One region of the Nonomuraea sp. NPDC049607 genome, then DNA from elsewhere that is predicted to be linked to it. Evidence: riboswitches for the same ligand, from Rfam matches in the RefSeq annotation. Region 1 holds a riboswitch; each other region holds the start of a gene.
The links. A riboswitch is a leader RNA that binds a small molecule or an ion and turns the genes downstream of it on or off. The one in region 1 is predicted to bind cyclic di-AMP.
Positions count from the first base shown of each region.

Region 2: it holds a riboswitch for cyclic di-AMP, as region 1 does, so the genes downstream of both, AB0J97_RS11095 (CHAP domain-containing protein) here and AB0J97_RS50545 (hypothetical protein) in region 1, are expected to answer to the same signal.
Region 3: it holds a riboswitch for cyclic di-AMP, as region 1 does, so the genes downstream of both, AB0J97_RS05170 (hypothetical protein) here and AB0J97_RS50545 (hypothetical protein) in region 1, are expected to answer to the same signal.

Region 1 is NZ_JBFAOV010000073.1:10,418-20,302, reverse strand. It holds gene AB0J97_RS50570 (M50 family metallopeptidase) at 1-385, shown strand, start outside; gene AB0J97_RS50565 (TetR family transcriptional regulator) at 372-1,028, opposite strand; gene AB0J97_RS50560 (zinc-binding dehydrogenase) at 1,105-2,034, shown strand; gene AB0J97_RS50555 (MarR family transcriptional regulator) at 2,045-2,545, opposite strand; gene pip (prolyl aminopeptidase) at 2,564-3,496, shown strand; gene AB0J97_RS50545 (hypothetical protein) at 3,554-4,507, opposite strand; cyclic di-AMP (ydaO/yuaA leader) riboswitch at 4,513-4,651, opposite strand; gene galT (galactose-1-phosphate uridylyltransferase) at 4,720-5,790, opposite strand; gene AB0J97_RS50535 (DeoR/GlpR family DNA-binding transcription regulator) at 5,787-6,566, opposite strand; gene AB0J97_RS50530 (TrpB-like pyridoxal phosphate-dependent enzyme) at 6,823-8,133, opposite strand; gene AB0J97_RS50525 (HAD family phosphatase) at 8,229-8,867, shown strand; gene AB0J97_RS50520 (uridine kinase) at 8,821-9,450, opposite strand.
Region 2 is NZ_JBFAOV010000004.1:245,464-255,348, forward strand. It holds gene AB0J97_RS11080 (PP2C family protein-serine/threonine phosphatase) at 1-851, opposite strand, end outside; gene AB0J97_RS11085 (glycosyl hydrolase family 18 protein) at 1,012-2,964, opposite strand; gene AB0J97_RS11090 (luciferase family protein) at 3,207-3,554, shown strand; cyclic di-AMP (ydaO/yuaA leader) riboswitch at 3,818-3,955, shown strand; gene AB0J97_RS11095 (CHAP domain-containing protein) at 3,969-4,700, shown strand; gene AB0J97_RS11100 (TetR/AcrR family transcriptional regulator) at 4,679-5,290, opposite strand; gene AB0J97_RS11105 (nuclear transport factor 2 family protein) at 5,388-5,846, shown strand; gene AB0J97_RS11110 (Tm-1-like ATP-binding domain-containing protein) at 5,927-7,150, shown strand; gene AB0J97_RS11115 (phosphoenolpyruvate hydrolase family protein) at 7,150-7,965, shown strand; gene AB0J97_RS11120 (cupin domain-containing protein) at 7,982-8,395, shown strand; gene AB0J97_RS11125 (hypothetical protein) at 8,823-9,314, shown strand; gene AB0J97_RS11130 (hypothetical protein) at 9,314-9,885, shown strand, end outside.
Region 3 is NZ_JBFAOV010000002.1:196,041-205,925, forward strand. It holds gene AB0J97_RS05125 (DUF885 domain-containing protein) at 1-711, opposite strand, end outside; gene AB0J97_RS05130 (DUF4032 domain-containing protein) at 735-1,952, shown strand; gene AB0J97_RS05135 (NAD(P)H-binding protein) at 1,946-2,548, opposite strand; gene AB0J97_RS05140 (helix-turn-helix domain-containing protein) at 2,603-2,953, shown strand; gene AB0J97_RS05145 (roadblock/LC7 domain-containing protein) at 3,091-3,465, shown strand; gene AB0J97_RS05150 (hypothetical protein) at 3,469-4,302, shown strand; gene AB0J97_RS05155 (roadblock/LC7 domain-containing protein) at 4,335-4,706, shown strand; gene AB0J97_RS05160 (hypothetical protein) at 4,732-5,103, shown strand; gene AB0J97_RS05165 (alpha/beta hydrolase) at 5,113-5,994, opposite strand; partial or broken gene AB0J97_RS05170 (hypothetical protein) at 6,286-6,714, opposite strand; cyclic di-AMP (ydaO/yuaA leader) riboswitch at 6,938-7,072, opposite strand; gene AB0J97_RS05175 (DUF5302 domain-containing protein) at 7,238-7,438, opposite strand; gene AB0J97_RS05180 (MDR family MFS transporter) at 7,486-8,940, opposite strand; gene AB0J97_RS05185 (PadR family transcriptional regulator) at 8,997-9,497, shown strand; gene AB0J97_RS05190 (rod shape-determining protein) at 9,582-9,885, shown strand, end outside.

The DNA.
Region 1 (9,885 bases):
GAACGCCGCCTTCTCCGGCGAGAAGCGCGACCCCGAGGGCCCGGTGGGCGTCGTGGGCGCGGGCCGGCTCGGCGGCGAGATCCTGGCCTCCGACACCTCCGTCACGAACAAGCTGTTCACCTTCGTCAGCCTGCTGGCCGGGTTCAACCTGGCGATCGGCCTGTTCAACCTGATCCCGCTGCTGCCCCTCGACGGCGGTCACATCGCGGGCGGCCTGTGGGAGGGGATCAAGCGCGGCTACGCCAGGGTCATGCGCCGTCCCGAGCCGCGCCACGTCGACATCGCCAAGGTGCTGCCGCTCACGTACGCGATGGCGTTCGTGCTGATCATCATGGCCGGTCTGCTGGTCTACGCCGACCTGGTCAACCCGCTCACGCTCGGCTGACCCGGCGGCCGGGCCCGTCGCCGGTGAACGTCACCGCCTCGGGCACGGCCGCGAACACGGTACGCAACTCGGCGAGCAGGCCGTCCAGCGTGGGCTCGGGCGAGCCGGTGGTCCAGCCGCGCAGGGCGGCGTGGAAGGCCGCCACCAGCAGGTCGAGCGCCAGCCTGGGCCGCTGGTCGCGGTCGCCGAGGCCGAGCCGCGTACGCAGGGTCGTCTCGAAGGCCGCGCTGGTGCGGTCGCAGAACTGCAGCCCGTGCGCGGCGATGGACGGCGTACGCTGCGACAGCTCCTGACTGAGCCGCACGCGGGCCACCCATTCCGGCCCCTCCGCCGACATCCGGCGCACCGCCGCGAGCATCGCCTCCTGCAACACCTCCAGCACGGGACGGCCGCCGAGCGGCGCGTGCTCGACGTCGCCGAGCAGCGCGGTCCACAGGGCCTCCAGCGGGGCCGAGGCGACCTCCTCCTTGCTGGCGAAGTTCCGGAAGAACGTGCGCTTGGAGATCTCGACCTCCGCGCACAGCTCGTCGAGGGTCACCTGGTCGAAGCCGCGCTCGGTGAACAGCGCGAGCGCGGTGTCCACCAGGGCGGCCCTGGTCTTGAGCTTCTTGCGCTCCCGGAGCGGCAGCAGATCGGCGGTCATCGTCCCCTAGTGTAGCCGGAGCGCATATGCCCCCTATAGGCTTATGCCACTCAGTGGCACTTTGGAGGGCATCATCATGCGCGCTTTGATCGTCGACCGTTCCGTTCCCGGGGGCCTGCGGGTGGGGGAGGCCCCCGAGCCGGTGCCCGCGCCCGGCCAGGCGCTGGTCCGGGTCACCGCCACGTCGCTCAACTACGGCGAGGTCAGGCACGGCCTCCAGGAGGCGCCCGAGGGCACGGTGCTGGGCTGGGACGCCGCCGGGGTCGTCGTCCAGGCCGCGGCCGACGGCTCGGGGCCCGCCGCGGGCACGCCCGTGGTCACGGTGGGCGAGAGTGGCGGCTGGGCCGAGCTGCGGGCCGTGTCGACCGACTGGATCGGGGTGGCGCCGCAGGACGCGGACCCCGGCGCGATCAGCACGATCCCGGTCGCCGGCGCCACCGCGCTGCGCGCGCTCGACCGTCTCGGGCCGATCCTGGGCCGGCGCGTCCTGGTCACCGGCGCGACGGGCGGCGTCGGCCGGTACGCCGTGCAGCTCGCCCGGCTCGGCGGCGCGTACGTGATCGCCGCCACCGGCGACCCGGCCCGGCACGGCGACGCCCTGCGCGCGCTCGGTGCGGACGAGGTCGTCGCGAGCCCCGCGGAGAGCGGCGGACGGCTCGACGGCGTCCTGGACCTGCTCGGCGGCGCCCCGCTGGTCGAGGCGTTCGACCAGCTCGCCGAGGGCGGCACGCTGGTCGCCGTCGGCCACTCCACCGGCGAGGGGGAGAGCTTCCCGTTCGGAGCCCTGTTCGGCGGAGCCGACCGCCACGACCGTTCGCTCGTGACGTTCCACCTGCTCTACTGCCAGGGCCTGCGCCGCGACCTGACCTGGCTGGCCGGACAGGTCGCGGGCGGCACGCTGAGCCCTGAGATCACCTGGCGCGGCGGCTGGGACGATGCCACCGAGGCCGTGACCGCCCTCCTCGAACGCCGCGTGCACGGCAAGGCGGTGCTCGACCTGGCGTGAGAGAGCAGGGTCAGTCCCTGCCCCCGGGACCGCGCCGATCGCCGTACGCGGCCAGCGGCGCGGTCGCGAGAAGGCGGTCGCGGAAGGGGTGGGCGTCGAGGGCCTGGAGGGCGGAGGCGAGGACGTCGGCCAGCGGGACGGGGAGCTCGGCGTCCAGGGCGGCGATGGCGAGGGCGGTGGCCTGCCATTCGGCCTCGATGAGAGGGAGCGCGTCGCGGCATCGTCCGGTGAGGTGCACGATGCGCTGGCGGGCGTCGTTGGGGCCGGGGCGGAGGTCGAGGTAGCCGGCGCGGCGCATCTGGGTGACGGTCTGGCTGGCGGCGGAGTGGGTGACGCCGATGGCGGCGGCCAGGTCGCGGATGGTCATGGGGCCGGTCTCGACCAGGGCGCGGACGACGGGGGAGTAACGGGGGCGGTAGTCGGGGAGCCCGAGGTCGGCGTACAGCCGGGCGATCGCGCCGTCGGTGCGCTCGTGGAAGGTGCGCATCAGGGTGCCGAGACTCTGGGGCATGTAGATATATTAGCGCTTATGTATTCCTCGATTGAGCCCTACGAGCAGGGCATGTTGGACGTGGGTGACGGCAACCTCGTCTACTGGGAGGTCAGCGGGAATCCGCATGGCAAGCCGGCGGTGATCGTGCACGGCGGGCCGGGCGGGGGCGCGTCCCCGGGGTGGCGGCGGTACCACGATCCCGAGGCGTACCGGATCGTCGTCTTTCATCAGCGTGGCTGCGGGAAGAGCACGCCTGATGCCGGGGAGCCGGAAACCGATCTGTCGGTCAACACCACGGCGCATCTCGTCGCCGACATGGAGCGGCTGCGGGAGCATCTCGGCATCGAGCGGTGGCAGCTCGTGGGGGCGTCCTGGGGGTCGACGCTGTCGCTGGCCTACGCCGAGCGGTATCCGGAGCGGGTGAGCGAGGTGATCCTGTTCGCGGTCACCGCCGGGCGGCCCTGGGAGATCGAGTGGATCACCCGGGACGTCGGGCGGATCTTCCCCCGGGAGTGGGAGCGGTTCCGCGACTTCCTGCCGGAGGAGGACCGGGGCGGGAACCTGGCGGCGGGCTACGCGAAGGCGCTGGCCGACCCCGAGCGGCGGGAGCGGGCGGCGATCGAGTGGTGTGCGTGGGAGGACACGCATGTGAGCCTCGACCCGGAGTTCCAGCCGAGCCGGAGATATCAGGACCCGGTGTTCCGGATGACGTTCGCCCGGCTGGTGACGCACTACTGGGGGAACGGGTGTTTTCTCGGGGAGAGCGATCTCGTTCGCGGGGTTACGCGGCTGGCGGGGGTGCCCGGGGTGCTCATCCACGGGAAGTACGACGTCAGCGGGCCCTTGGTGACGGCCTGGGAGCTGCACAAGGCGTGGCCCGGGAGCGAGCTGCACGTGGTGGGGGAGGGACACGGCGGGCTGGAGATGATCGACCTGCTGACCGCCGCGACGGACAAGTTCCGGGGCTGAACCACCGACAGCCCGGGCCGGCAAGGCTGTCAGGTGGTCACGCGAACAGGACGTCGGCTAGTTCATCGAGATGTGCACGTGGTCGTAGTGGTTCTCGGTGATGCTGCCGCGGTCGGACATCGCGCGCCAGCCCGAGCCCTGGTTGATGCGCTGCTTCCAGATCACGTACTTGACGCCGAGCTTGGCCTTGTTCTGCAGCGCCCAGGCGGCCAGGCGGTCGCCCAGGGCGTTGTTGACGGCGCTCGGCATGGTGCCGCCCGTGCTCATCATGAAGTCGCAGGCCCGGCCGAGCGGGTGCTCGCCGCTGGAGCCGGACCGGAAGCAGCCCACCTCGTACGGCAGCGAGAAGCTCTTCTGCACCTGCGCGCGCATCAGCCGGGTGCGCGGCGTGATGTTGTCCGAGCCGGACGGCAGCTCGGGCGCCCAGCTGCCGTCGGACTTCTTGCCCGGCCCGAACGGCACGAGGTCCTGGAGCTTCTTCTTGATGTCGTCGATGACGTCCTGGGCGTCGTCGCGCTGCTCGGCCACCTCCGCCGTGCCCGCCTTGAGCTCGGCCGCGAGCGCGGTGGCGGCAGCGGCGGCCTTCTTCTGGTCGTCGCGGGCCTTGGCCACGCTGTTGACGACGGCCTGCTGCTCGGCGGTGAGCTGTTCGAGCATGGCCACGTTGTTGCCGTCCGGGGTCAGCATGAAGCCGGGCAGGGAGGCGTCGCGGTTCTGGTAGCGCATCCGGGCGATCTCGGCGACCCGCTGCTCGGCCGTGGCCACCGCCTGCTCGGCGGCGGTGAGCCGCTGCTGTGCCGCCGTGGCGGCCTGCTGGGCCTTGGCCAGCTCGACCCGCTTGAGGTTGTACGTCTCGATGAGCTTGTCCACCTTGCTGTTGAGCTGCTTGAGCTGGGCCCGCAGCTCGGCCTCGGACGGCTTGGGCGCGGCCGAGGCGGCGGCCGGATGGATGAGCAGCGCGGTGGCGGTGATGAGGCCGATGGCAAGACTCGCGGGGGTCGAAGCCGCCACGTGGGTGTTCCTCTCCCTCTGCCGGCCGGGTTAGCTGACGGGTTCGGGCACGGGAGCAGTCCCTACCACTTGCGCGGATTCACCCCGGATGCGATGGGTCCCCGGCTCCCGGGCAACACGCCCGGGATTAGGCGTACAACGACCGTTTTGGCCGATGTCTAACGGGATATTAGTGGTAGATCACGAGTCATGCGACTTTAAGGAGAAATCAATTAGTGATCGATTCGTGATCGCAGCATGCGTGCCGCCTCCTCCGGCAGCACGTCGTTGACGAAGGCGCCCATGGCCGACTCCGAGCCCGCCAGGTACTTCAGCTTGCCGGGCGCCCGCCTGATGCTGAACAGCTCCAGGTGCAGGTAGGCCAGCTCGCGGCCGTACCGCACCGGCGCCTGGTGCCAGGCCGAGATGTACGGCATCGCCACCCCGAACAGCGCGTCCAGCGCCCGCAGCACCGAGGTGTACAGCGGCGCGAACGCGGCCCGCTCCTCCTCCGACAGCGCCGCCAGGTCGGGCACCTGCCGGTGCGGATACACGTGCACCTCGAACGGCCAGCGCGCGGCGGCCGGGACGAACGCCGTCCACAGCTTGTTGGAGGCGACCACCCGCGTGCCGGCGGCCCGTTCGGCGGCCAGCACGTCGGCGAACAGGTTGCCGCCCGTGTACCGCGAGGCCGCCCCGAGCTGGAGCTTGGTGCGCGGGGTCACGTAGGGGTAGGCGTAGATCTGCCCGTGCGGATGCGGGAGCGTGATGCCGATCTCCTCGCCCCTGTTCTCGAAGCAGAACACCTGCTCGACGCCCTCCATGCCGGACAGCTCGGCCGTGCGGTCGGCCCACGCCTCCATGACCAGCCTGACCTGGGCGTTGGAGAGCTTGGAGAAGGAGGAGGTGTGGTCGGAGGTGAAGCACACCACCTCACACCGCCCGACCCCCGGACGCACCTCACTCAACCCGCCGACATCCCCATAAGTCCCAAAATTTCCGGAGAAAGAGGGGAAGCGGTTCTCGAACACCACCACGTCATAGTCATGGGCCGGGATCTCCGACGCCCGCGTCCCGGACGACGGGCACAACGGGCACTCGTCGGCCGGCGGCAGGAACGTGCGCGTCTGCCGGTGACCGGCGATCGCGATCCACTCCTCGGTCAGCGGGTCGTAGCGCAGCTCGGAGGCCACCGGCCGCGGGTCGAGCGGACGCCGGTCGATCGCGCTCCGGTCGGCGTCGTCGCGCCGGTCGAAGTAGATCAGCTCTCGGCCGTCTGCCAGGTGGGTGATGGTGCGCTTCAAGGCGTGCCCTCCGCGATGATCAGTTCTCCGGCCCGTTCGGCCAGCTCGGTGCGTGCTTCCTCGGGCAGCCCCGCGTCGCTGATGACCACGTCGGCCTCGGTCAGCTCGGCGATCGTGCTGATGCCGACCGTGTTCCACTTGGTGTGGTCGGCGGGGACCACCAGCCGGTGCGCCGCGGCCACCAGCTCCCTGTCGGTCTCGGACTCCAGGAGGTTGGGCGTGGTGAACCCGGCGCGCAGGCTCATGCCGTGCACCCCGAGGAAGAGCGTGTCCACGTGCAGCCGGCGGATCGCCGCCACCGCCACGGGGCCGACGAGCGCGTCGGAGGGTGTGCGCACGCCGCCGGTCAGCACGACCGTGCGGTCGGCGCGCGGGTTGCGGTGGAAGACCTCGGCGACGGGGATCGAGTTGGTGATCACGGTCAGCTCGGGCACGGCGACCAGATGGTGGGCCAGCGCCCACGTGGTGGTGCCGGCGGAGAGCGCGACGGCGGTGCCCGGCCGGACGAGGGTGGCCGCGTGCCGCGCGATGGCCTCCTTCTCCTGCTGCTGGCGGGCGGACTTGGCGGTGAAGCCGGGCTCCTCGGTCGAACCGGGGCCGAGGGCCGTCGCGCCGCCGTGGACCTTCTCCAGCAGCCCGCGCTCGGCCAGCACCTCAAGGTCACGGCGTATCGTCATGTCCGAGACGCCGAGCTCGCGCACGAGGTCGGCCACCCGGACGCCGCCGCTGCTGCGTACGCGTTCCAGGATCGTCTGCTGACGCTGCTGTGCGAGCACGCCCACCCCTTCCAACAGATTCCACCAAATTATGACACGAGTTTGTTGAGGAATGTTAGGTCGCGGCGTATCGCTTGTGCGACTGACGGGCAGGGGAGACCTTGAAGGTCACGATCCCGACCGCCGGAGGTGAGCCCATGGCGAAACGCGCACGCAAGGGCAGGGGGCGCAAGAAGAAGAAGGCGAACCACAGGAAGCGCCCGAACGCGAACTGACCACGGGTGGCCGCGGGATCCCGCGGCCACCCGTGCTTCTCTCAGCCGGGCAGTTCGGTGAGCGCCCGGTCGAGCCGTTCCTGCGGGAGGGTGTGATCCTCCAGTTCGCCGGCCAGGTGGCGGTCGTAGGCGGCCAGGTCGAAGTGGCCGTGCCCGCACAGCGCGGTGAGGATCACCTTCTCCTCGCCGCTCTCCTTGCAGCGCAGCGCCTCGGCGATGGTCTCGGCCAGCGCGTGCGTGGGCTCGGGAGCCGGGACGATGCCCTCCGTCCGCGCGAAGCGCACGCCCGCCTCGAAGCACTCGCTCTGGGTACGGGTCACCGCCTCGAACAACCCCAGCTCGTACATGTGGGACAGCAGCGGCGCCATGCCGTGATAGCGCAGCCCGCCGGCGTGGATCGGGTCGGGGACGAAGGAGTGCCCGAGGGTGTGCATCTTGAGCAGCGGCGTCAGCCCGGCGGTGTCGCCGAAGTCGTAGGCGTAGACGCCTCGGGTGAACGACGGGCAGGCGGCCGGCTCGACGGCCCGGAACTCGGTGGCGATCCGTCCGGCCAGCTTCTCCCTGAGGAAGGGGAAGGCGAGGCCGGCGAAGTTGGAGCCGCCGCCGGTGCAGCCGATGACCAGGTCGGGCAGCTCGGGCAGTTGCGCCAGGGCCTCCTCGCCGATCACCGTCTGGTGCATGAGGACGTGGCTGAGCACCGAGCCGAGCGCGTACCGGGCCTCGGGGTTCGCGGCGGCCACCTCGACCGCCTCGCTGATCGCCAGCCCCAGGCTGCCGGGCGAGTCGGGGTCGTCGGCCAGCGCCTTGCTGCCCGCGCCGGTGACGGGGGAGGGGCTGGGGTGGACGGTGGCGCCGTACACGCGCATGAGCGAGCTGCGGTACGGCTTCTGGTCGTAGGAGGCGCGAACCATCCAGATCCGGCACTCGATGTCGAACTGGGCGCAGGCGAACGCCAGGGCCGACCCCCACTGTCCCGCGCCGGTCTCCGTGGTCAGCAGCCGCACGCCTTCCTTGGCGTTGTAGTACGCCTGCGGCACGGCGGTGTTCGCCTTGTGCGACCCGGCCGGTGAGACGCCTTCGTACTTGTAGTAGATGCGGGCCGGCGTGTCGAGGGCCTTCTCCAGCCGGTGCGCCCTGATCAGCGGCGTCGGCCGCCACAGTCGGTAGACGTCGTAGACCTCCTTCGGGATGGGGACGTAGCGCTCGCCGCTGACCTCCTGCGCGATGAGCTCCATGGGGAACAACGGCGCGAGGTCGTCCGGCCCGACGGGACGGCGGGTGCCGGGGTGCAGCGGCGGCGGAGGCGGCACGGGAAGATCGGGAACGATGTTGTACCAGTTGCCAGGGATCACCGTTTCAGTTTGAGCCGCCCTTCCGAGCCGTCAAGGGTATGGACGCGGACACGTTCCTTCTTTACCTTGGTTGAAACAGTTCACAGGAGGAGCGAATGAAAATCGAAGCGGTCATCTTCGACATCGGCGGCGTCCTGGAGCTCACGCCGTCCCTGGGGGTGACGGCCACATGGGAGGAGCGGCTCGGTCTGCCCGCCGGTCACCTCGACGCGCACCTGGAGCCGACCTGGCTGGCCGGGGCCGTGGGAGAGGTGACGGAGGAGCAGGCCCACGCCGAGGTGGCGAAGCTGCTCGGCGCGGACGCCGAGGCGTTCATGGCCGACGTCTGGACCGAGTACCTCGGCAGCCCCAACACCGGGCTGATGGCGTACCTGGGCGCCCTGCGTCCCCGCTTCCGTACGGGCCTGGTGAGCAACAGCTACGTCGGAGCCAGGGAACGCGAGCAGGCCGCGTACGGCTACGCCGACCTGGTGGACCACATCGTCTACTCGCACGAGGCGGGCGTGCGCAAACCGGACCCGCGCATCTACCTGCTGGCCTGCGACGCCCTCGGCGCCGATCCCGCCGCCACGGTGTTCCTGGACGACCACGAGCCGTACGTCGAGGGCGCCCGCGCGGCCGGCCTGCACGCCGTGCGCTTCACCTCCAACGCCCAGGCCGTCGCCGAGCTGGACGCCCTGTTGGGGCTCAGCCGTCCGTCAGCACCGCCGGACGGTCCGGATGGTCGGCCCTGACGACCACGTCGGCGGCCCGCTGCGGGCGCGCCTCGCGCTCGTACCGCTCGTAGGCCGGCAGGCGCCACCGTTCGTCCTCGGGGGTGCGCCGCGCCAGCGCACCCGCCGACAGCCACACGTGCACGCTCAGCTCGAACGGCAGCCCCCGTCCCAGCAGGAGCGTCCCGTCCACGAGCACCACCCCGCCCGGCGCCAGCTCCCGGTACGGCAGCCGGTACGCCCGATCGATCCCGCTGTCCCACAACGCCGGCAGCACCCGCCCCGAGCCGCCCGGTTCCAGCGGTTCGAGCACCTCGCGCAGCAACCCCTTGACGTCGAGCCAGTCCTCGTAGAAGACGTCGGGATCGGTCCGGCCGTGCTCCAGCCGCAGCGAGGCCGGCCTCAGGAAGTCGCCGGCCGACACCCGCAGCACGGGCCGCCCCCGCAGCCGCAGGGGCGCGACCAGCTCGTCGGCCAGCGCGCCGGGCCCCGCCACGGGCGCCCCGTCGACGGCCACCCGCACCCATGAGTCCCTGGGCCACCCGGCGACACGCTCGGCCAGCTCCTCGACGAGCGCCTCCCGTGAGATCGGTCGTGCACGCATCACCACCACCCTACGCCCCGAAGATCACGAAAACCCCAGGCCCCCGAACCACGCACGAGAGCTGCTCCGCCGTACGTCGGGTCCGTCATGACGCACACCGTCGATCACCGCGACGCCCCCGTGGTCGGCCGCTTCTTGCAGTCCTGGTGCGTGACGAGAGTGGGAACGCGGCTACGGCCATGAAGATCATGGGCTCTGCCTCGGCCGCTGACTACCCGGAGACAGGACCGCCTTCGCGATCACCCCGGGGCCGAGCGCCCCCGCCGGAGGCGTTCCCACAGAACAGCCTGCACAGCAGGATGCTCATCACGACGAACAAGGCGACTCCGCCGAGCAGAATCGCGATGACGAAGAGCGTGAACGGATGGAAGAACACTGGGCCTCCTGTCGTCGTGCCGATCATAGGAGCCCTGAGGTTCCATCGGCCTTGAGGGT
Region 2 (9,885 bases), on a different contig from region 1:
AGCAGCAGCGAGGCCCCCCGCGGGAAGGCGAAACGCGCGCCGTGGCGGGGCTCGCCCGTCAGCGACGCCAGGCCGAGCGGCACCTCGGGCTCGCCGAGCCAGAGCTGCCCGGCGTTCCCGTTGTGGATCAGGTACGGCGCGATGTGCCCGCAGTTGACGGCGTCCACCTCCAGCTCCGGGCCGACGTCCAGCAGGAGCGCGGTGACGAAGCGCTCGGGCTCGCCGGTGTGCGCGGCGAACCTGTTGTGCCTGGTCACCGCGTCCTCCAGGGCGTCGGCCACGCCCATGAGGCTGATCTCGCGGTAGGCCGCCTCCCGGAAGGCGCCCAGCACGGCCAGCGCGGCGCCGATCGCGGGCAGCCCCTTGCCCTGCACGTCGGCGATCATGACCCGGGTCCCGTACGGCGACGGCGCCACCTCGTACATGTCGCCGCCCACCATCGTGTCCTCCTCGATGGGCTGGTAGAGGCCGTCCACGACCACGTCGAGCGAGCGCAGCGGCAGCGGCCTGACGAGCTGCCGCTGCAAGGCCGCGGCGGCCGAGCGCAACCGGCGCACCTCGTCCTCGCGCTGGATCCGGTAGCTCGCCCCGACCACGCTCATCAACCCGAACGCCGCGGTGAAGCCGGAGACCTCCAGGTTCGTCCGCAGGTTGCCGCCCAGGTAGGCGACCGAGCCCGACACCACCACCAGCACCCACAACGACGCGATCGCCGTCTGCCACACCGTGCCGAGCCCCGAGACGATCGCCGGCAGGAAGATCAGCACCGGCACGAGCTCCGCGCCCCCGCCGGTGAACCGGTCCAGCCCGACCACCAGCGCCGTGATCCCGACCAGGCCGACCAGGAACACCGGCGTCGTGAAGAAGGGCCGCCTGAGCCCGCCACCCCAGAGAATCGTCGTTCACCCCCGGTGACCAGCTTCTCCCAAGGCGTCCACGTTCCGTCCTGCGGCGCGCCGGACACGGCGAAGGGCCGGCCCCGAAACCCGGGACCGGCCCTGACGTGCGAACTTATCCGAGGCCGTTCTTCATGGCCGTGAGAAGTTCGGCGTTGGTGGTGTCACCGCTGAGCTCCCAGAAGAACGCGCCGCCGAGGCCCTGGCTCTTCGAGTAGCCCATCTTGCCGCCGATCGTGCTCGGCGTGTCGTAGCTCCACCACTGGTTGCCGCAGTAGGCGTACGCCGTGCCCGCGACCGTGCCGGTGGACGGGCAGCGGGTCTTGATGACCTTGTAGTCCTCGATGCCCTGCTCGTACGTGCCGGGCGCCGGGCCCGTCGCCGTGCCGCCGGGCGCGGCCTGGGTCACGCCGGTCCAGCCGCGGCCGTAGAAGCCGATGCCGAGCAGCAGCTTCGCGGCCGGGACGCCCTTGCTCTTGAGCTTCTGGATGGCGTTGTCGGTGTAGAAGCCGGGGATCGGGATCTTGTCCCAGGTGGTGAGCGGCGAGTGCGGGGCGGTCGGGCCCTGCGCGTCCCAGCCGCCGAAGAAGTCGTACGTCATGACGTTGTACCAGTCGACGTACTGGGAGGCGCCGCCGTAGTCGGCCGCGTCGATCTTGCCGCCGTCGTTGCCGTCGGCGGTGATGGCCGCGGTGACCAGGTTGTTCGCGCCGAAGCGCGAGCGCAGCGCCGACATGACGTTCTTGAACGCCGCCGCGCCGCTGGTGTCACAGGTCAGGCCGCAGGCGTTCGGGTACTCCCAGTCGATGTCGATGCCGTCGAAGACGTCGGCCCAGCGGGGGTCCTCCACCAGCTTGTAGCAGGAGTCGGCGAAGGCCGTCGGGTTCTGCGCCGCCTGGCCGAAGCCGCCGGACCAGGTCCAGCCGCCGAAGGAGAAGAGCACCTTCAGGTTGGGGTACTTCTTCTTCAGCTTGCGCAGCTGGTTGAAGTTGCCGCGCAGCGCGCCGTTGTCCCAGGTGTCGGCGACGCCGTCCACGCTCTCGCCCGCCTGGTAGAAGCGGTCGTAGTCGGCGTAGCTGTCGCCGATCGTGCACTGCCCGTTCTGCACGTTGCCGAACGCGTAGTTGATGTGGGTCAGCTTGGCCGCCGAGCCGCTGGTGTCGATGTTCTTGACGTGGTAGCCGCGCTGGTAGATGCCCCACTGGACGAAGTAGCCCAGCACCTTGTTGCCGCCACCGCCGCCGCCCGTGGTGGTCGCGGTGATCTGGTTGCTGTCGGCCGAGCGGTTGCCGGCCGCGTCACGCGCGCGCACCGTGTAGGTGTAGGACGTGTTGGCGCTGAGGCCGCTGTCGGTGTGCGAGGTGCCCGTGACGGTGGTGACGAGAGTGCCGCCGCGGTAGATCTCGTAACCGGTGACGGCCACGTTGTCGGTCGAGGCGTTCCAGGCCAGCGAGACGCTGCTGCTGCTGACGCCGGTCGAGCGCAGGTTGCCCGGCACGGTCGGCGGGGTCTTGTCGTCGCCGCCGCCGCCCGTGGTGGTGGCGGTGATCTGGTTGCTGTTGGCCGAGCGGTTGCCGGCGGCGTCACGCGCGCGCACGGTGTAGGTGTAGGCCGTGCTCGCGGTGAGGCCCGTGTCGTTGTACGTGGTGCCCGTGACGGTGGTGACGAGAGTGCCGCCGCGGTAGATCTCGTAACCGGTGACGGCCACGTTGTCGGTGGAGGCGTCCCAGGCCAGGGCCACGCTGTTGTTCGTGACGCCGGTCGAGCGCAGGTTGCCCGGCACCGACGGCGCGGTCGTGTCGCTGCCGCCGCCGCCGGAGACCTTCCACAGCGCCGCCACGTTCGGCGGCTCCCAGCCGGGCTGGGAGGTGTGCGCCTGGAGGCAGACGTAGTCCACGCCGTTGTAGGTGACGACCGTGCCCGCGGTGTACGCGGTCCACGGGGCCCAGGCCGCCGCGAAGGCCACCGTGCTGGCGGAGGCGATCGGTGGGACGGCGACGGCCGCGGTCAGGGGCAGGGCCAATGCCGCCATTCCTGCCAGGACCTTGCTCAGAATGGTGTGTTTCATGTCGCTCCGACATCCGTTGGGGGGTGTGTGGGGAGTGGGATGGGAGACTTCTGGGGAAACTATTAGGAAAGTTTCCTTTAAGTTGTGAATCGACGGTAGCCTCTGCCTGCGGGAGCGTCAATACGTATCGGTCAGGCGTCCGTAATCGTGCCGGTCAGACCCCGAATGTGCCCGTTCACGAGGGGATAACGGTTCAGGAACGGGGGCTGACGGCGGGGTGAGCCGTGGCCCAGCATGGGAGCGTGGCAGGAATCTCCGCCTGGCGGCGGACGCCCACGCGCCGCGGACCTTACGTGGTCCGCGCGGTCGCGGAGTTACGGTCCTGGCCGTCGCTGAACGTCAGCGGCACCGGGCGACAGGTCGCCTTCGCCGTACACGGAACCGAGATCCTGCGCCTGGCCGGCCGGGACGAGGTCCACGTACGGCTCACCGCCCCCGCCATCGGACGCCTGGAGCCCTATTTGCAGGCGTGCGATCAGGTCCATGCCTGCCGCGACCGCGCCTGGGTCGCCGTGCAGGTCGACGCCGAGCCCGATCTGGAATTGTTGCTGGCCCTCACGAGCGTGGCGATAAAGGCGCACGTGGCCTGAAACGATTCTTCGCGGTGCGTAGCGTTTCTCCTACGCACCGTCCGAACAATGCCCTCCATTTGCCCTGGAATTACTCGCCGGGTAGCTTGGTTGTACACAGCCGAACGGGGAGACGTCCCAGGTAGGGATGTCATTGCCGGGGAATTACCCCAGTGGGACCCGTGTTGTACAGAGTCGGCGCGGATACACCGCGTCCGGGCGTCGCAGATATACCTTCAGGCCCTTTCCTGGGCCCGGGAAGACGATGCGTCAGCCCTTTGCCTGACCAGAGACCGCTGAATCCGCCTGTGCGCGGAACCGGGGACCCATGTGTCCATCGGGGTGAATCGGCACCACGGTGCCGTAGGGCAGCTTCCCGCCCGAACCCGTCAGCTAACCCGGCAAGCGGCACGGAAGCACAAGGAGTAATCCCTCATGGCCAAGCACCGTCTTCACCGTGCCTACAAGCTCGACCTCGCCAAGATCGCCCTCGGCGCGACCGCCGTCGCCGGCGTGCTCGGCACGCACGCGGCAGTGAACGCCGACACCGTCCACGCCACCGCCGGCACCGCCGCCCAGACCGCCAAGGTCGCCGGCGTGGCCGCCGCCCAGCCGCGTGTCGCCACCGTGGCCGACAAGCGCGCCACCGACGAGAGCGCCAAGGGCAAGGTGAACGTCACCGCCGCCCAGGTCCTGGCCACCGCCCGCGCCCAGGTCGGCGTCTCCGAGGACGCCAACGGCGGCGGCACCAAGTTCCAGAAGTGGTACGCCGGCTCGCCCCGCGCCGCCGAGACCGTCGCCCGTGACGGCGGCAGCCGCCAGGACTACGTGAACGCCGCATGGTGCTCGATGTTCGTCTCCTGGGTCGGTGACCAGACCGGCGCCCGCCCGCAGGTCGGCTGGGACGCCTACACCGTCTCGCACGCCAAGTGGTTCGCCTCCAACGGCCGCTGGGGCACCGAGGCCAAGCCCGGCGCCGTCGTCTTCTTCTCCTGGAGCGGCAGCAAGAGCCTGAGCGACATCCAGCACGTCGGCTTCGTCGTCAAGGACAACGGCGACGGCACGATCTCCACGATCGAAGGCAACACCGGCAACGGCAAGGTCGAGGAGCGCGTCCGCCCGGCCTCCCAGGTCGTCGGCTACGGCTACCCGTCGTACGCCGCCTGATCTCCCTCCTGTGAAGAGCGCACTCCCTGCGGGGGGTGCGCTCTTTCGCGTGTGTGCTGGTCGACCAGGGTGGCGGCGGCCTGGGCGGCCGAGCGGGCGGCGCCGGGGTCCTCGGAGATCATCGCGGTCACGGTGGCGCCGTCGATCAGGGTGAGCAACTGCTCGGCGAGCAGGCCGGGATCGCCGGCGCCCGCCTTCTCGGCGAGCGAGCTCAGGTAGGCGCGCAGGCGTTCCTTGTGCGCGCGCACCGCCGTACGGACGGCGGCCGAACCGGCGCCCAGCTCGGCGAAGGCGTTGACGAAGCCGCAGCCGCGGAAGTCGTCCTCGGTGAACCAGCGTTCCAGCCACTCGAAGACCGCCGGGATGCGGTCGCCGGCGTCCGTCACGTACGCGGTGAGCGAGGCCGTCCAGCGTTCGTCGCGCCGCCGCAGGTACGCCACGACCAGCGCCTCCTTCGACGGGAAGCACTGGTAGAGCCGCTTCAGCGAGAGGCCGGAGGCGGCCCGGATCTCGTCCATGCCGACCGCCTGCACGCCGCGGCGGTAGAACAGGTCGCCCGCGGCGTCCAGCAGCAGCTGCTCGTGATCCATGACACTCCTCCAGGTGCTTGCGGCGGAGAACGCTCGTTCTCTACGCTATCGCACACCCCGGGAGAACGCCCGTTCTCTCGATATGAGAGGACATCACATGACACGCCCGCCCGTTCCGCCGTTCACCGAGGAGACCGCCCGGATCAAGGTCCAGGCCGCCGAGGACGCCTGGAACACCCGCGACCCCGAACGTGTCGCGCTCGCCTACACCGAGGACTCCGTGTGGCGCAACCGCGGCGAGTTCGTCACGGGCCGCGCCGAGATCGCCGCGTTCCTGCGCCGCAAGTGGGATCGGGAGCTGGACTACGCCCTGCGCAAGGAGCTCTGGGCGTTCACCGGCGACCGCATCGCCGTCCGCTTCCAGTACGAGTCCCGCGACGCCACCGGCCAGTGGTGGCGCAGCTACGGCAACGAGCAGTGGGAGTTCGACGAGTCCGGGCTGATGCGCCGCCGGGAGGCCAGCATCAACGACGTCCCCATCACGGAGGACGAACGCCGCATCTTCGGCTCCCGCCCCCTGTCCGAGCACGGAGTGGACGTCCTCGGCGTCCGGTGACCCCGCGACCGCTCCGGCATGTGACAGCCCGCCCGGAGATCAACGGGTAAGGTCGAGGAGCCGATCGTAGGAGGTCTGACATGGCGGTTCTGCTGCTGGGCACCCTCGACACCAAGGGGGAGGAGTACGCCCTCGTCCGCGATCTGATCGTCCGGGCCGGGCAGGACGTCGTCCTCATGGACACCGGCGTGATGGGCGCCTCCGCGCTGGCCGCCGACGTCCCGGCCGAGGCCGTCGCGCGGGCCGCCGGCACCGACCTCGACCGGCTCAGGAGCGCGGGGGACCGCGGCGCCGCGCTCGCGGCGATGGCGGCCGGGGCCACGGCCGTCGCCAAGGACCTGCACGCCCGCGGCGGGCTGGGCGGCGTGCTCGCGCTGGGCGGCAGCGGCGGCTCGTCCATCGCCGCCGCGGTCATGCGGGCGCTGCCCGTCGGCCTGCCCAAGCTGCTGGTGTCGACCATGGTCAGCGGCGACGTGTCCGCCTACGTCGGCGAGACCGACGTGACGCTCATGTACAGCGTCGTCGATGTCGCGGGCGTCAACTCCATCTCCCGCCGCATCCTGGCCAACGCCGCCGCCGCGATCAGCGCGATGGCCGCCTCGTACGACGCCGGCGCCGAGCCGTCCGGCGCGGACAAACCACTGGTCGCGGCCACGATGTTCGGCGTCACCACGCCCGCCGTGGACGCCGCGCGGGCCCGGCTGGAGTCCCTGGGCTACGAGGTGCTGGTCTTCCACGCCACCGGCTCGGGCGGACGCGCCATGGAGGCGCTGGCGGCGGGCGGCCACTTCGCCGGAGTGCTCGACCTGACCACCACCGAGCTGGCCGACGAGCTCGTCGGCGGCGTCCTGTCGGCCGGCCCCGACCGCCTGACCGCCGCGGGGAACGCCGGCGTCCCGCAGGTCGTCAGCCTGGGTGCGGTCGACATGGTCAACTTCGGCCCGATGGAGACCGTGCCGGACCGCTTCAGGTCACGGCAGCTCCTGGTCCACAACCCCACCGTGACGCTCATGCGCACCACCCCCGCCGAGAACGCCGAGATCGGGCGGGCGATCGGCGAGCGGCTGGCCCGCGCCTCCGGGCCCGTCACGCTGTTCGTGCCGCGCGGCGGCGTCTCGGCCGTCGACGTCGAGGGCGGGCCGTTCCACGACCCCCGGGCCGACGCGGCCTGCTTCGACGCCGTGCTCGCGGCCGTCGCCGGGAGCCCCGTCGAGGTCGTCCAGAGCGACCAGGACATCAACAGCGCGGAGTTCGCCGTGGCGGCCGCCGACCGGCTGCACCAACTGATCCAGAAGGGGGCCTGATGCATCGCGACGAGGCACTACGGAGGCTGCGCGCCCAGCGGGAGGCAGGCAAGCTGATCATCGGCGGCGGCGCCGGCACCGGGCTGTCCGCCAAATCCGCCGAGGCGGGCGGGGTCGATCTGCTCATCATCTACAACTCCGGGCGGTTCCGGATGGCCGGCCGCGGCTCGCTCGCCGGCCTGATGCCGTACGGCGACGCCAACGCGATCGTCGTGGAGATGGCGGGCGAGGTCCTGCCGGTCGTCAAGGACACGCCGGTGCTGGCCGGGGTGTGCGGGACCGACCCGTTCCGGCTGATGCCGCACTTCCTCGACGAGCTGAAGCGCATGGGCTTCACCGGCGTCCAGAACTTCCCGACGGTCGGCCTGATCGACGGCGTCTTCCGGGCGAACCTGGAGGAGACCGGCATGGGCTTCGACCTGGAGGTCGAGATGATCAAGCTGGCGGCCGAGCGCGACCTGCTCACCGCCCCCTACGTGTTCAGCCCCGAGCAGGCCACGGCCATGGCGCGGGCGGGCGCCGACATCCTCGTCCCGCACATGGGCCTGACCACCAAGGGCAGCATCGGCGCCGTCACCGCGATCAGCCTCGACGAGGCCGCCGTACGGATCCAGGAGATGCGCGACGCCGCCGTCGCCGTGAACCCCGACATCATCGTCCTGTGCCACGGCGGCCCCATCGCCGAGCCCGACGACGTACGCCACATCCAGGACAAGACGGTCGGCATCGCCGGCTTCTTCGGCGCGTCCTCGATGGAACGCCTGCCCGCCGAGCGGGCCATCGCCGAGCAGGTCCGCGCCTTCAAGCAGCTCTGACCGGGAGGAACCCGCCATGCACCGACGACCGGACGCCCTTCCCACGATGCTCTTCGACTGGGGGGCCATCAAATGGCACGTGACGCCCGACGCCGTGCCGGGCGCGTCCTCCACGTTCGGCGAGGTCATCATCAACCCGAACAAGGGGCACGAACGCCACCTCCACCCGGACTCCGACGAGGTCCTCTACGTCATCGAGGGCGAGGGGCGGCAGACCGTCGGCGACGACCCGGAGTTCCCGGTCAGGGCCGGTGAGGCGATCTACATCCCGAAGGGCACGCTGCACTCCACGTTCAACACGGGGTGGCGGCCGCTGCGGATCATCGCGACGTACACGCCGGGCGGAGCCGAAGCGGCACTCCGCGACCTCCCCGGCTTCACGGAACTCACCCCCGGCGACCACCCGACCTGGACGGCCGTCACGCCGTGAACGGCGTAGGCCGGGTGCGGAGCGCCCGGGCTGCTTGACCTCGGCTCCGGCGATGAAGCCGCCGCGGTCGAGGCACAGGTCGGCGGTCCGCAGGATGTCCTCCCGGCTGTTCGTGGCGAACGCGATGTGGTGCAGCCGGCCGCTGGAGCCGGACCGGTCGTCGGTGCAGACGAGGTCGTAGGACTTGTTCGCGAAGTGCCGCCACTGGGCCGGGATCCGGCCGCTGTCCGGCATGATCTGCTCGGTGACGCGGGCGCCGAGCGTGTCCCTGACGAACGCGCCGCCGGCCGCCGCGGGAGGCGTACTGGCCAGATGATCGTTCGGCCCCGGTATGTCGGTGGCCTCCGGTAGATTTCCGGATCTGTTGATCAAGCCCATCGAAGTTGGCTGTCGGCGTGAGCATGCCGTCGGACTGGAGGTCGAGATCTTGGACGCGGACGAAACCGCGTGGGAGCAGCGCAGCGTCGTGCGGGTGGTGCCGCCGGTCCAGCCGCGCAAGCTGGCGAAGGTGCCCTTCGTCGAGCTGGCTGACGGCAGGTTGCAGGGGGTCGTGTCGAGCGGGTCCGACATCGAGCGGGTCTACGTCTCGTCGATCGCCGCCGGCACCCATGACCTGAGTTGCAGCACCAACAACAACCGCCCGTGCGGCGCGCTGCACGGCTACGCGTGCAAGCACATCCGCATGCTGGCCGACGAGGCCGTGCTGCAGTACGGCCTCGACCGGGTGGCCCGCTACCTGCGTGTCGAGGTGCCCGAAGGCGCCGGCCTGATGAGCGCGCTGAACGGGACCCCGCAGCGGACGCCGGCGGCCGTGGTGTTCAGCCGGTTCCTGCGCCACCTGGCCTACCTGGAGGTGCCGGACAGCACCGAGCCGCTGGCCGAGCTGCACTGGTTCCCGGCGATGGGGGAGGTGCGGTGATGCTCGACGTACAGCTTGGGGAGCTGGTCGGCGACGGGCCGGCCGGGGTGGAGGAGGCGCTCGCGCTCGTCGCGGGGTTCGACGGAGCGCTCGGGCACGGGTTCGCCCGGGTCGCGGAGGAGGACGCGGCGGCGCTGGCCGCGCTGGCGGGGGCGCTCGCGGGCTCCCCGCTCGGCGACCGGCTGGCCGAGGCGGCGGAGAAGGTGACCGCGGGGTCGGTCGCCGACGAGCATCTGGCGGCGCTGGCCGGGGGGCGTGCCGCGCTGTTCGGCGCGGTGCACGACGCCCTGCTCGCCCGCCTCGACCAGGCACTGGGCCGCAGCCGCACCTCCTGGCCTTCGGCCGCCACTACTGACGCCAACACAGGGGCGGCGTCTGTCGGCGGTGCGACGGAGGTCGATGCAGGGGCGGCGTCCGGTGGTGGGGTGCCGGAGAACGTGCTGGCCGGGTGCCGGGTGTGGTTGCGGGAGCTGGCGATCACCGGTTGGCGGGGCGTCGACGACGACCTCGTCTCCGGCGGTGACCAGGTGATCGAGGCGCTGCTCGCGGTGCCCGGGTCACGCGGGCTCGC
Region 3 (9,885 bases), on a different contig from region 1:
CAGGTCGCTCCAGGCGGCCCTGCCCTTGGCGTGCAGCTCGGCGGCGCCGTAGGTGAGCATCTCGCGCTCGCGCAGCAGGGTGGAGTAGAGCTTCTCCCCCATCCGCCAGGTGCCGCCGCACTGGAAGCCTTCGAGGAAGGCGACCAGCGCGTCGAACGCGTCGGCGGCGGGTTCGGCGGCCTTGGCCAGCCGGGCGCGCAGGGCCTCGTCGGCGACCATCGCGGGGAGCGTGCGGGTGAGGAAGTTGCGGCCGGTACGGGCCTGGCCGAGCCCCCGCGTGACCAGCAGCGGCGCGGCGAGGTCGGGGTCCAGGTTGGCCTGGCAGGCGGCCAGCACGCCGGGCACCTCGGCCAGGCGCGAGACGGCGGCGGCGACGAGCTCGGCCTCCGGCTTGAGCCGCTGCTGGAAGGCGTTGAACAACGATCCGAAGACGGCCGAGAGGTAGAGGCCCGGGTTGCGACGCCACTCGGGCCAGGATTCGAGCGCGACCGAGCCCCTCAGCTGGGACAGGACCAGGTCTCTGTCGATGGCGTCGTCCAGCGAGTCGGCCGGGGACTTGGAGAGGCGTTCGATCCAGCGGATCTCCTCCCGGGCGCGGTTCTCCCAGGCGGAGGCGGTGAAATCGCCGAGGGTGTGGTCGTAGCCGTCGGCTCCCAATTGGCTGGCGACGACGGGACGGTCGGAAAAGTACCAGTTGAGAAACTCGTCCACCTACGCACCATATCCTGACGTTCATGCCCCTGCAGATCACTGGCGCGCTAGGCGACCCCGACCTCATCCGGCTCCCCTGGGACGTCCCGCTGGCCGACTGGCCCAAGCATCATCTGGTCGATCTGCCGCGCGGCATCTCCCGCCACGTCGTACGGTTCGCCCGGCTCTCCGGCAAGGTCTACGCGATCAAGGAGATCAGCGAGCGGTACGCCAGGCGGGAGTACCAGCTCCTGTGGGACCTGGCCCGGCTGGACGCCCCGGCCGTGGAGCCCGTGGCGTACGTGACCGGCCGCGACGACGACCTGGACGCCGCGCTGATCACCCGCCACCTGCAGTTCTCGCTCCCCTACCGCGCCGTGATGTCGGGCACCCTGCGCCCCGACACGCTCACCCGCCTGCTCGACGCGCTGGCCGTGCTGCTGGTTCGCCTGCACCTGAACGGCTTCTACTGGGGCGACTGCTCGCTGTCCAACACGCTGTTCCGCCGGGACGCCGGCGCCTTCGCGGCCTACCTGGTGGACGCCGAGACCGGCGAGATGCACCCGATGATCAGCGAGGGCCAGCGGCTGACCGACATCGACGTCGCCCACACCAACATCTTCGGCGAGATGCTCGACCTGGAGGCCGGCGGGCTGCTGCACCCGTCGATCGACCCCATGGAGACCGCGGAGGACATCGTCACCCGCTACCACCGCCTGTGGGCCGAGATCACCGACAGCGAGATCATCGACGAGGTCGACTGGCACCGCGTGGAGCAGCGCATCCGCCGCCTGAACCTGCTCGGCTTCGACGTGGCCGAGATGATGGTGCGCCGCAAGGTCGGCACCGGCCGGCTGATCGTGCGGCCGAAGGTGGTGGACGCCGGCCACCACCAGCGCCGGCTGATCAGGCTGACCGGGCTCGACGTGGAGGAGAATCAGGCACGGCGGCTGCTCAACGACCTGGACGGCTACCGGGTCGCCAAGGGCCTGCGCCACGAGGACGAGGCCATCGTGGCGCACCGCTGGCTCGCCGAGGTCTTCCACCCCACGGTCGACGACATCCCGGCGGAGCTGCGCGGCAAGCTGGAGCCCGCGCAGCTCTTCCACGAGATCCTCGACCACCGCTGGTACCTGTCGGAGACGGCGGGCGGCGACGTCGGGCTGGCCACGGCGGTGAAGTCGTACGTGGACAACGTGCTGGTGCACAAGCCCGACGAGAAGGCGCTGCTGCCCGACGACCAGGACGAGGACGATCAGTAGGCGACGGTGATGCGGGTGCGCGGGTGGGCGTTCTCCGCCAGTTCGTCGGCGATCGCCACCGCGTAGTCCTCGGCCGTGATGAAGCTGCGGCCGTCGGCGTCGCTGAGCAGGTCGTCGTGGCCGATCCGGTAGACCCCGGTGCGCTCGCCCGGCGCGATCTCGGCGGCGGGTGAGACGTAGGTCCAGTTCAGGTCGGTCACCTCGCGATAGAGCCCGAGCACCGCCCGCGCGGCCCTGGCCTCCTTCTTGTAGATCTCCGGGAAGCCGGGCGTGTCGACGAGGTCGAGGCCGGGGCCTGCCTTGAGGCTGCCCGCGCCGCCCACGACCACCACGCGGCTCACCCCGGCGGTCCGCAGGCCGTCGATGAGCGCGCGGTTGGCGGCCAGGAACGGCGGCTCGGGCTCGGTGCCGTCGCGCGGCGGGGCGATGGCGCAGACGACGGCGTCGTAGCCCTCGGCGAGCGTGGCGGCGTCGTGGACGTCGCCCTTGACGGGACCGCGGCGGCTGACACCGGTGACGTCGTGGCCGCGGCCGGTGAGTTCGGTGACGATGCGCTGGCCGATCATGCCGGTCGCGCCGAACACGAGGATCTTCATGAGAAGCACAGTATCCAATGGATACTGGTTACTTCATCGTGCTATAAGTACCTTATGGATACCGGTGATGCCTTCGACCCGAACTGCCCGACCCGGCTGGTCCTCGACCGGATCGGCGACAAGTGGTCGGTGCTGGTGCTGCTCAGCCTCAGCGACGGGCCGATGCGCTTCACCGTGCTGCGGGGGCGGATCGGCGGGGTGACGCCGAAGGTCCTCACGCAGACGCTGCGGGCCATGGAGCTGGACGGGCTGATCACCCGCGAGGTCTTCGCCGAGGTGCCGCCGCGGGTGGAGTACGCGCTGACCGACCTCGGACGCTCGCTGCACACGCCGATCTCGGTGGTGGCGCGGTGGGCCGAGGAGAACGTTTCCGAAATCATCCGCCATCGTGAAAAAGTCTCGTGAATTGATCTTATTTCCGCACGAGTGATGCTTTTCTTCGCCCTGGCCGTATAAAAACGTATCTCCTGGTAAAACGCGTCCCTTCTGATCTCTTGTGGCCCCCTACGCTTTCCCCGTCCCACGACGGAGGGAGGCTCGCGGTGCTGGGAGTGGACACGTGCCTGGCGGAGGTCATGTCGATACCGGGCGCGCTCGACGCCATGCTGGTCGACGGCACCAGCGGCATGGCGGTCGCCTTCAGCAGCGCGTCCGGCGTGGACGCCGACAGGTCCGCCGCCGCGCTGACCGAGGCGCTGCGCGCCACCACCGACGGGCTGACCCGGACGTGCCCCGGCGAGATCGTGCGCATCGACGACATGCTCGTCACCACCGACCGGGGGCACCACCTGCTCCGGCTGCTGGAGACGGTCTTCGAGGGGCCGCTGGTCATCTACGTCCGCCTCGACCTGGAGCGCTCGAACCTGGCCCTGGCCCGTTACCGCCTGCGGGCCATCTCCGACCTGCTGACCACCTGAGCCATGGCCGCGCTCGACTCGCTCCTGTCCGGACTCGCCCGCGAACGCGCGACGGGCGCCCTCCGCCTGGGCAGGAACGGCACGATCTACCTGTCGGGAGGGCGCGTGACGTACATGGAGTGCGCCCAGGCGCCGGGCGTCGAGCGGCTGTTCGCGGCCAGGGGGCGGATGTCGGAGTCGGCCCTGCGCGCCCTCCAGGCCGACGGCGGCCGCGCCCGGCTGCTCCAGGAGGGCCCGGTCACCTTGGCCGAGCTCCAGTACGCCGTGCTCGGCGTGGTCCAGGACGCCGCCTTCTTCCTGCTGCCGGTGACCGGCGTGCGGCCGAAGTTCCGGCCCGGGGAGGAGCACTGGCTGGGCGGGCAGTGGTTCTTCGACGTCCCGGAGCTGGTGCGCGAATCCGCCCGCCGCCGCGAGCAGCTCGCCGGCATCTGGCCCTCCGCCGACGTGGACACCCAGCCCGTACGGCCGATCCCGCGCCTTCCCGGGCACGGGGTGACGCTCAGCCAGGTGCAGTGGGAGGTCGTCGTACGGGCCGACCAGAAGGCCACCCCGCTGGAGCTGGCCCGGCAGCTCGGCCGGTCGGGCTACTCGGTGCTGCTGGCCGTCAGGAAGCTGGCCGCCGCCGGCCTGCTCGTCCCGCCGGACCCGGTACGGCCCGCGCAGCCCCGACACCACCCCGACCACGGGGAGGCACTGCCCAAGCGGGTGCCGAGCCCGGTGGCCGTCCCCGCCGGCGACGGGCGGACGGGGACGGCCGCCGGGCCGGTGCCGACGGGCGACCCGACCGATCTGACGCTGCTGCTGCGGCTGAAGAAGGCGCTGGAGGAGATGCCGTGAGGTTCCCCTCACGACGCAGGAGGAGGCCACCCGTGGAGCTACGGCAAGAGGTCCTGGCGGAGATGGAGCTCCTGCGCGGACGCACCCCGGACGTCACCGGCAGCGTCGCCTGCACCGTGGACGGCCTGCGGATCGCCGGCGACCTCGCCGGCGACACCGGCGAACAGGTGGCGGCGCTGTCGGCGGCGCTGCTCGCGATGAGCAGCCGGATGCTGACCATGGCGGGCCGCGGGACGTTCGAGGAGACCCTCGTGTCCGGCACCGCCGGGTTCGTGGCCCTCTACGCCGCGGGCCCCACGATCGTCCTCACGGTCCTGGCGGGACCCGGCGCCAACGTCGGGCTCCTGCGGCTGGAGGGCAGGAAGACGGCGGCCTCCGTGGCCGCCGTGGCACGCAAGCACTGACCATCCCACCGAAGCGGAGGAAAGCATGGCAGGCATGGACGTCTCCCTCAAGGAAATGATGAGCATCGACGGCACGATCGGAGCGGCGATCGTCGACCACGGCAGCGGCATGGCGCTCGGCACGCTCGGCGGCTCGAAGGAGCTGGACCTCCAGGTCGCGGCGGCGGGCAACACCGAGGTCATCAAGGCCAAACTGCGCACGATGGACTCGCTGGGCCTCAAGGACGGCATCGAGGACATCCTCATCACGCTGACCGCGCAGTACCACATCATCCGCCCGCTCACCGGCCGCAGCGGCAAGGGCCTGTTCCTCTACCTCGCCCTCGACCGCAACCGGGCCAACCTGGCCCTGGCCCGGCACATGCTCAAGGTCATCGAGGAGAAGCTGGAGCTCTGACCGGCCCGTTCACGGCTCCGTGGCGACCTCCGGGCGTACGGCGGCCGCGGAGCCGGTGTGGGCGCTGATCTCGGCGATGATCTCGGGCCAGAGGGGGCGGGGCAGGTCGTGGCCCATGCCGGGGTAGGTGACCAGGCGGGCGCCCGGGATGGCGGCGGCGGTGGCCCGGCCGCCGGCGATCGGCACGAGCTGGTCGTCCTCGCCGTGGATGACCAGCGCGGGCGCCCTCAGCCCGCCCAGCGCCGCCGTACGGTCGCCGGAGGCCATGATGGCGGCCAGCTGGCGGGCCGTGCCGGCCGGGTCGTGGCAGCGGTCGAAGGCCAGCCCGGCCAGCCTGCCGACGCGTTCGCGGTCCAGCTCGTAGCCGGGCGACCCGATGACGGACCAGGTCGCCAGGGCACCGGCGACGACCGACTCGCGATCGGCCGCGGGCTTGGCGAACAGCACCGCGGCGGCCGCCTCGGTCGGCGGGGCCGCCTGGGGGCTGGGCGTGGACATGATCGAGGTCAGGCTCAGCACGCGCGCGGGATGCCGGATGGCCAGCGCCTGGGCGACCATCCCGCCCATCGAGGCGCCGACGACGTGCGCGGCGGGCAGGCCCAGGACGTCCATGAGCCCGGCGCTGTCGTCGGCCAGGTCGTCCAGCACGTACGGCGAGGGCGCTCCCCATGGGGGAACGCCCTCGTCGTGGAGGTGCGTGGACAGGCCCGCGTCGCGGTTGTCGAACCTGACGACGTGGTGCCCCCGCTCGGCCAGGAGTTCGCAGAACTCGTCGTCCCAGTGGATGAGCTGGGCGCCGAGTCCCATGATGAGCAGCAGGGGCCTGCCCGCGGGTGAGCCGAAGCTCTCGTAGGCGATCTCGATGCCGTTGGCGGCTGCGCGCTGGATCACAGCGACCAGAATGTCATTCTGGTCGTCCGGCGTAAAGGCCGGAATGTCCGCGGGTCAGTCGTTGAGGAGCTTGCGCAGGCGCTCGCCGCCGAGCACCACGCCGCCACCGGCCAGGACCAGCACGCCGGCCATGACGGTGCCGCCCATCGCGACGGTCTTCCCGACGTTGCCCTGACCGCCGGCGGAGGTTGCCGCGTCGTCGGCGGGCGCCTCGGCCAGGACCTTGGGGGGCTCGGCCGGGTTGGCGTCGTACCTGCTCCAGGCGCCGCTGGAGAAGGCCACGGGGTAGTTCTTCTTGCCCTTGCCGTCGCCCCACTTGGTGATGACGTAGTCGATCTTGATGTGGCCCTGGCCGCCGTTGCCGTCCACGCCGAGGGTGTCGGAGTTGAAGGTGCCGCCGGTCAGCTCGGCGAAGGTCTTGGCGTCGAGGTCGAGCATGACGCCGCGGTTGGAGGGCTCGCCCGGGCCGCGGTCGCCCACGAAGAACGGCATCTTCTTGCCGTTGTAGGTCACGTAACCCTCGGTCATGAGGGGCCAGCTGGGACTGGCGGCCAGGCCCTTCTGCATGGGCTTGCCGCTGGCGGGAAGACCGGTGTCGCCGGCGCGGCCGGAGGAGTCGTCCCAGAAGTACGAAGCCTTGGTGGATCCCTTGAGCAGGATCTTCTGGTCGTCGCCGGTGTCGGCGTGGGCGCCGGTGGCGGAGATCGTCAGCGCGCCCATGGCGGACACGGACAACAGGGCGAGAGAGCGCAGGCCAAATCGAGACATGAAGCAGTGAAGTCCTTCGCGAGGGGACAGGGGGAACGCGCGTGACTACGGTGCGTAACCGGGCAGAGCGCCGAAAGGGTGGTTACGCGGCGCGTGGGGGAAGTCAGGGAAGAGACCGCTCAGCAGGCGGTCGTCACTACACTGTCCGGGGGTACGACGAGGTGGTACATGCGTGAAGTCCTCTCCATCTCGCCTACCGGGTTAGCTGACGGGTTCGGGCGTGGAGATGCCCTACCGGCACAGGGCCGGATTCACCCCAATGAGATGGGTCCCCGGTTCCCGACAAGTCGGGATTCGGCGCCAGCTGTCGCCCCTCTCCTGGTAGGGACTACGCCACCAGCTGGTAATTGGTTAAGACGGTACCCAGAGATTCGGACAAATACAAACGAATCGTCATGAACCGGGTAAAGATCTACCTGTCGAGGTAAAGAGAAAGGGGGCACGGCATGCCGTACCCCCAGCTAAATTCGACCTTTCAGCCGCCGCTCTTGCGCCTGAAGGATCTTTTACTCGAGGCCGGGCCGTGCGCCCCGTGGATCTTCGACGGGTCCACGCCCCTGCCACCCGCGGCCGAGTCGGCCTGCTGCCCGCGCTTGCGTTCCAACGCCTCCCGGAACTTGCGCTTCATCTCGTCCTCGGGAGTCTCGCTGACTTCCGGCTCCGGTGTTTCCGCCATGAGGACCTCCTGGTATTGGGGACATCCACAGCTTCGCATGACGCCGCTTACGACGCGAAACCGGCCTCCACTCTGCTCTCCGGCGCCGGCGTCTGCTCCAGCCGCCTGCCGGGCATCATGACCAGCGCGACCAGGGCGATCACCGCGCCCGCCACGCCCAGCGACGGGATCACCACGGCCGCCGCCGAGGCGTGCGCGGCCGCGAGCCCGTGCACGGGCGCGTCCGTGGTGATGACCGACGTGTACGCGGTGCCGGCCAGCGCCAGCGCCACCGAGCCGCCGATCTGCCGGAAGAAGGTGAGGTTGGCCGAGGCGGTGCCGATGTACTGCGGCGCGACGGCCTGCTGCACGGCCACGGTCAACCCCGACAACATCGGCCCCATGCCGAGCCCGATGAGCACCATCCACCCGGCCAGCAGCAGGCCGTCGGTGCGCAGGGTCAGGTTCAGGCAGAGCAGGCTGCCGGCCACCAGCAGGAACGGCGCCCCCACCAGCCACGGCTTGTACGTGCGCGTCCTGGACATCAGCGTCCCCATGAGCGCGCTGCCCGCCACCATGGCCAGCGTCATCGGGTAGATCCTCAGCCCGGACTCGGTGGCGCTGACGTTCAGCGCCTGCTGGAAGTAGCGCGGCAGGAACACCACACCGGCGTACATGCAGAAGGCCGTGAAGAACGAGGTCGCGTTGACCAGCGTGTACGTGCGGTCCCGGAACAGGTGCATCGGCATGATCGGGCTCGACGCCCGCAGCTCGACCAGCACGAACACGGCCAGCAGGACCAGGGCCAGCAGGATCGGCCCGGCCACGGGCAGGGACGTCCAGGAGTTGCCGTCCAGGCCCTTCTCGGTGAGGCCGAGCAGCAGCGCGCTGATGGCCACGCTGAACACCGCGATGCCCAGGTAGTCCGGTCGGCCCCCGCCGCCGGTGCCCGGACGGAACGGCAGCCGCAGCGCCACGATCGCGATCAGCGCTATCCCGAGCGGCACGTTCACGTAGAAGGCCCACCGCCAGCTCGCGTGGTCGGTGAACAGCCCGCCCAGGAACGGCCCGGCCAGGTACGTCAACGCCATCACACCGCCGAGCGCACCCTGCACCCGGGCGCCGTTCCGGCCGGGCGGGAACATCTCCATCACCAGGGCCAGCGAGAGCGGCAGCAGCGCGCCCGCGCCCAGCCCCTGCACGGCCCGGAACACGATGAGCTGGGTCATGTCCTGCGCCAGGCCGCACAGCGCCGATCCGACGACGAACACCGACATCCCGACGAGCAGCAGCGGCTTCCTGCCGTGCTGGTCGGACAGCCGGCCGTACAGCGGCACGGTGACGGTGGAGGTGAGCAGGTAGGCCGTGACCACCCACGTGTACAGCCGCGTGCCGCCCAGCTCGCCGGTGATGCGGGGCAGCGCGGTGCCGACGATCGTCTGGTCGAGCATCGCCAGGAACATCCCGCCGAGCACCGCCAGCAGCACCAATCCGTTGCCCTTGGCCTTCATGTCACTAGTCACAGGTAGAGACTGATAGGTAAGAGCTGACATGTCAAGCCTTTGCTATGCTGGCGGGCATGTCCCTGCGGATCGCCCTCCTCGGGCTGCTCTCCGGCGTCGGCCCGGCCAGCGGCTACGACCTGGCCAAGAAGTTCGAGCACTCGCTCAACCACGTCTGGCAGGCCGGGCACACGCAGATCTATCCCGAGCTGGTCAAGATGGCCGCCGACGGCCTGGTGACGGTCGAGCACGAGGGCGCGCGGGGCCGCAAGATCTACGCCATCACCCCCGAAGGCCGCGCGCTGCTCACCGACTGGCTGATCGGCCACGACCCGTCGGCGACCGTGCGCAGCGAGACCGCCCTCCAGGCGTTCCTGCTGCCCCTGCTGAACACCGAGCAGGCCATCGCCGTGGTCGAGCGCATCAAGGCCCACTTCGTGGCCCGCCTCGCCGTGCTCGACTGCGTCCCTGAGGGCAGCAGGCTCGGCAACTACGCGCTCACCCTCGGCCTCCGCCAGGTCCGCTCCGGCGTCGCCTGGGCCGACGAGACCCTGGCCGCCCTGCGGCGCGAAGGGTAAAACGGAACTCTTCGGTTCCTGGTGTTGCGTTGGAGCAGCCCCGGATATACACCCAGGCATGATGGTCTACCTCCCAGTACGGCGATGAGCCTCCTGGGTCGTGACCTGGCGATCGACCTCGGCGCGGCCAGCACGAGGATCTATGCCAAGGGCAAGGGCATCGTGCTCGACGAGCCCTCGGCCGTCATGCGCGACAGGGAGACGGGCAAGGTCCTCGGCTACGGCGCCGAGGCCGCGGACGGCGTTGACGTCACGGACGGCGAGACGTACTGGCCGATCAGCGATGGCCTGCCCCAGGACGGCGAGCTCGCCCGGCGCATGATCAGGCACTTCCTGCGCAAGGTGCACCGGCACCCCTTCCCCCGGCCGCGTCTGGTCATGGCCGTGC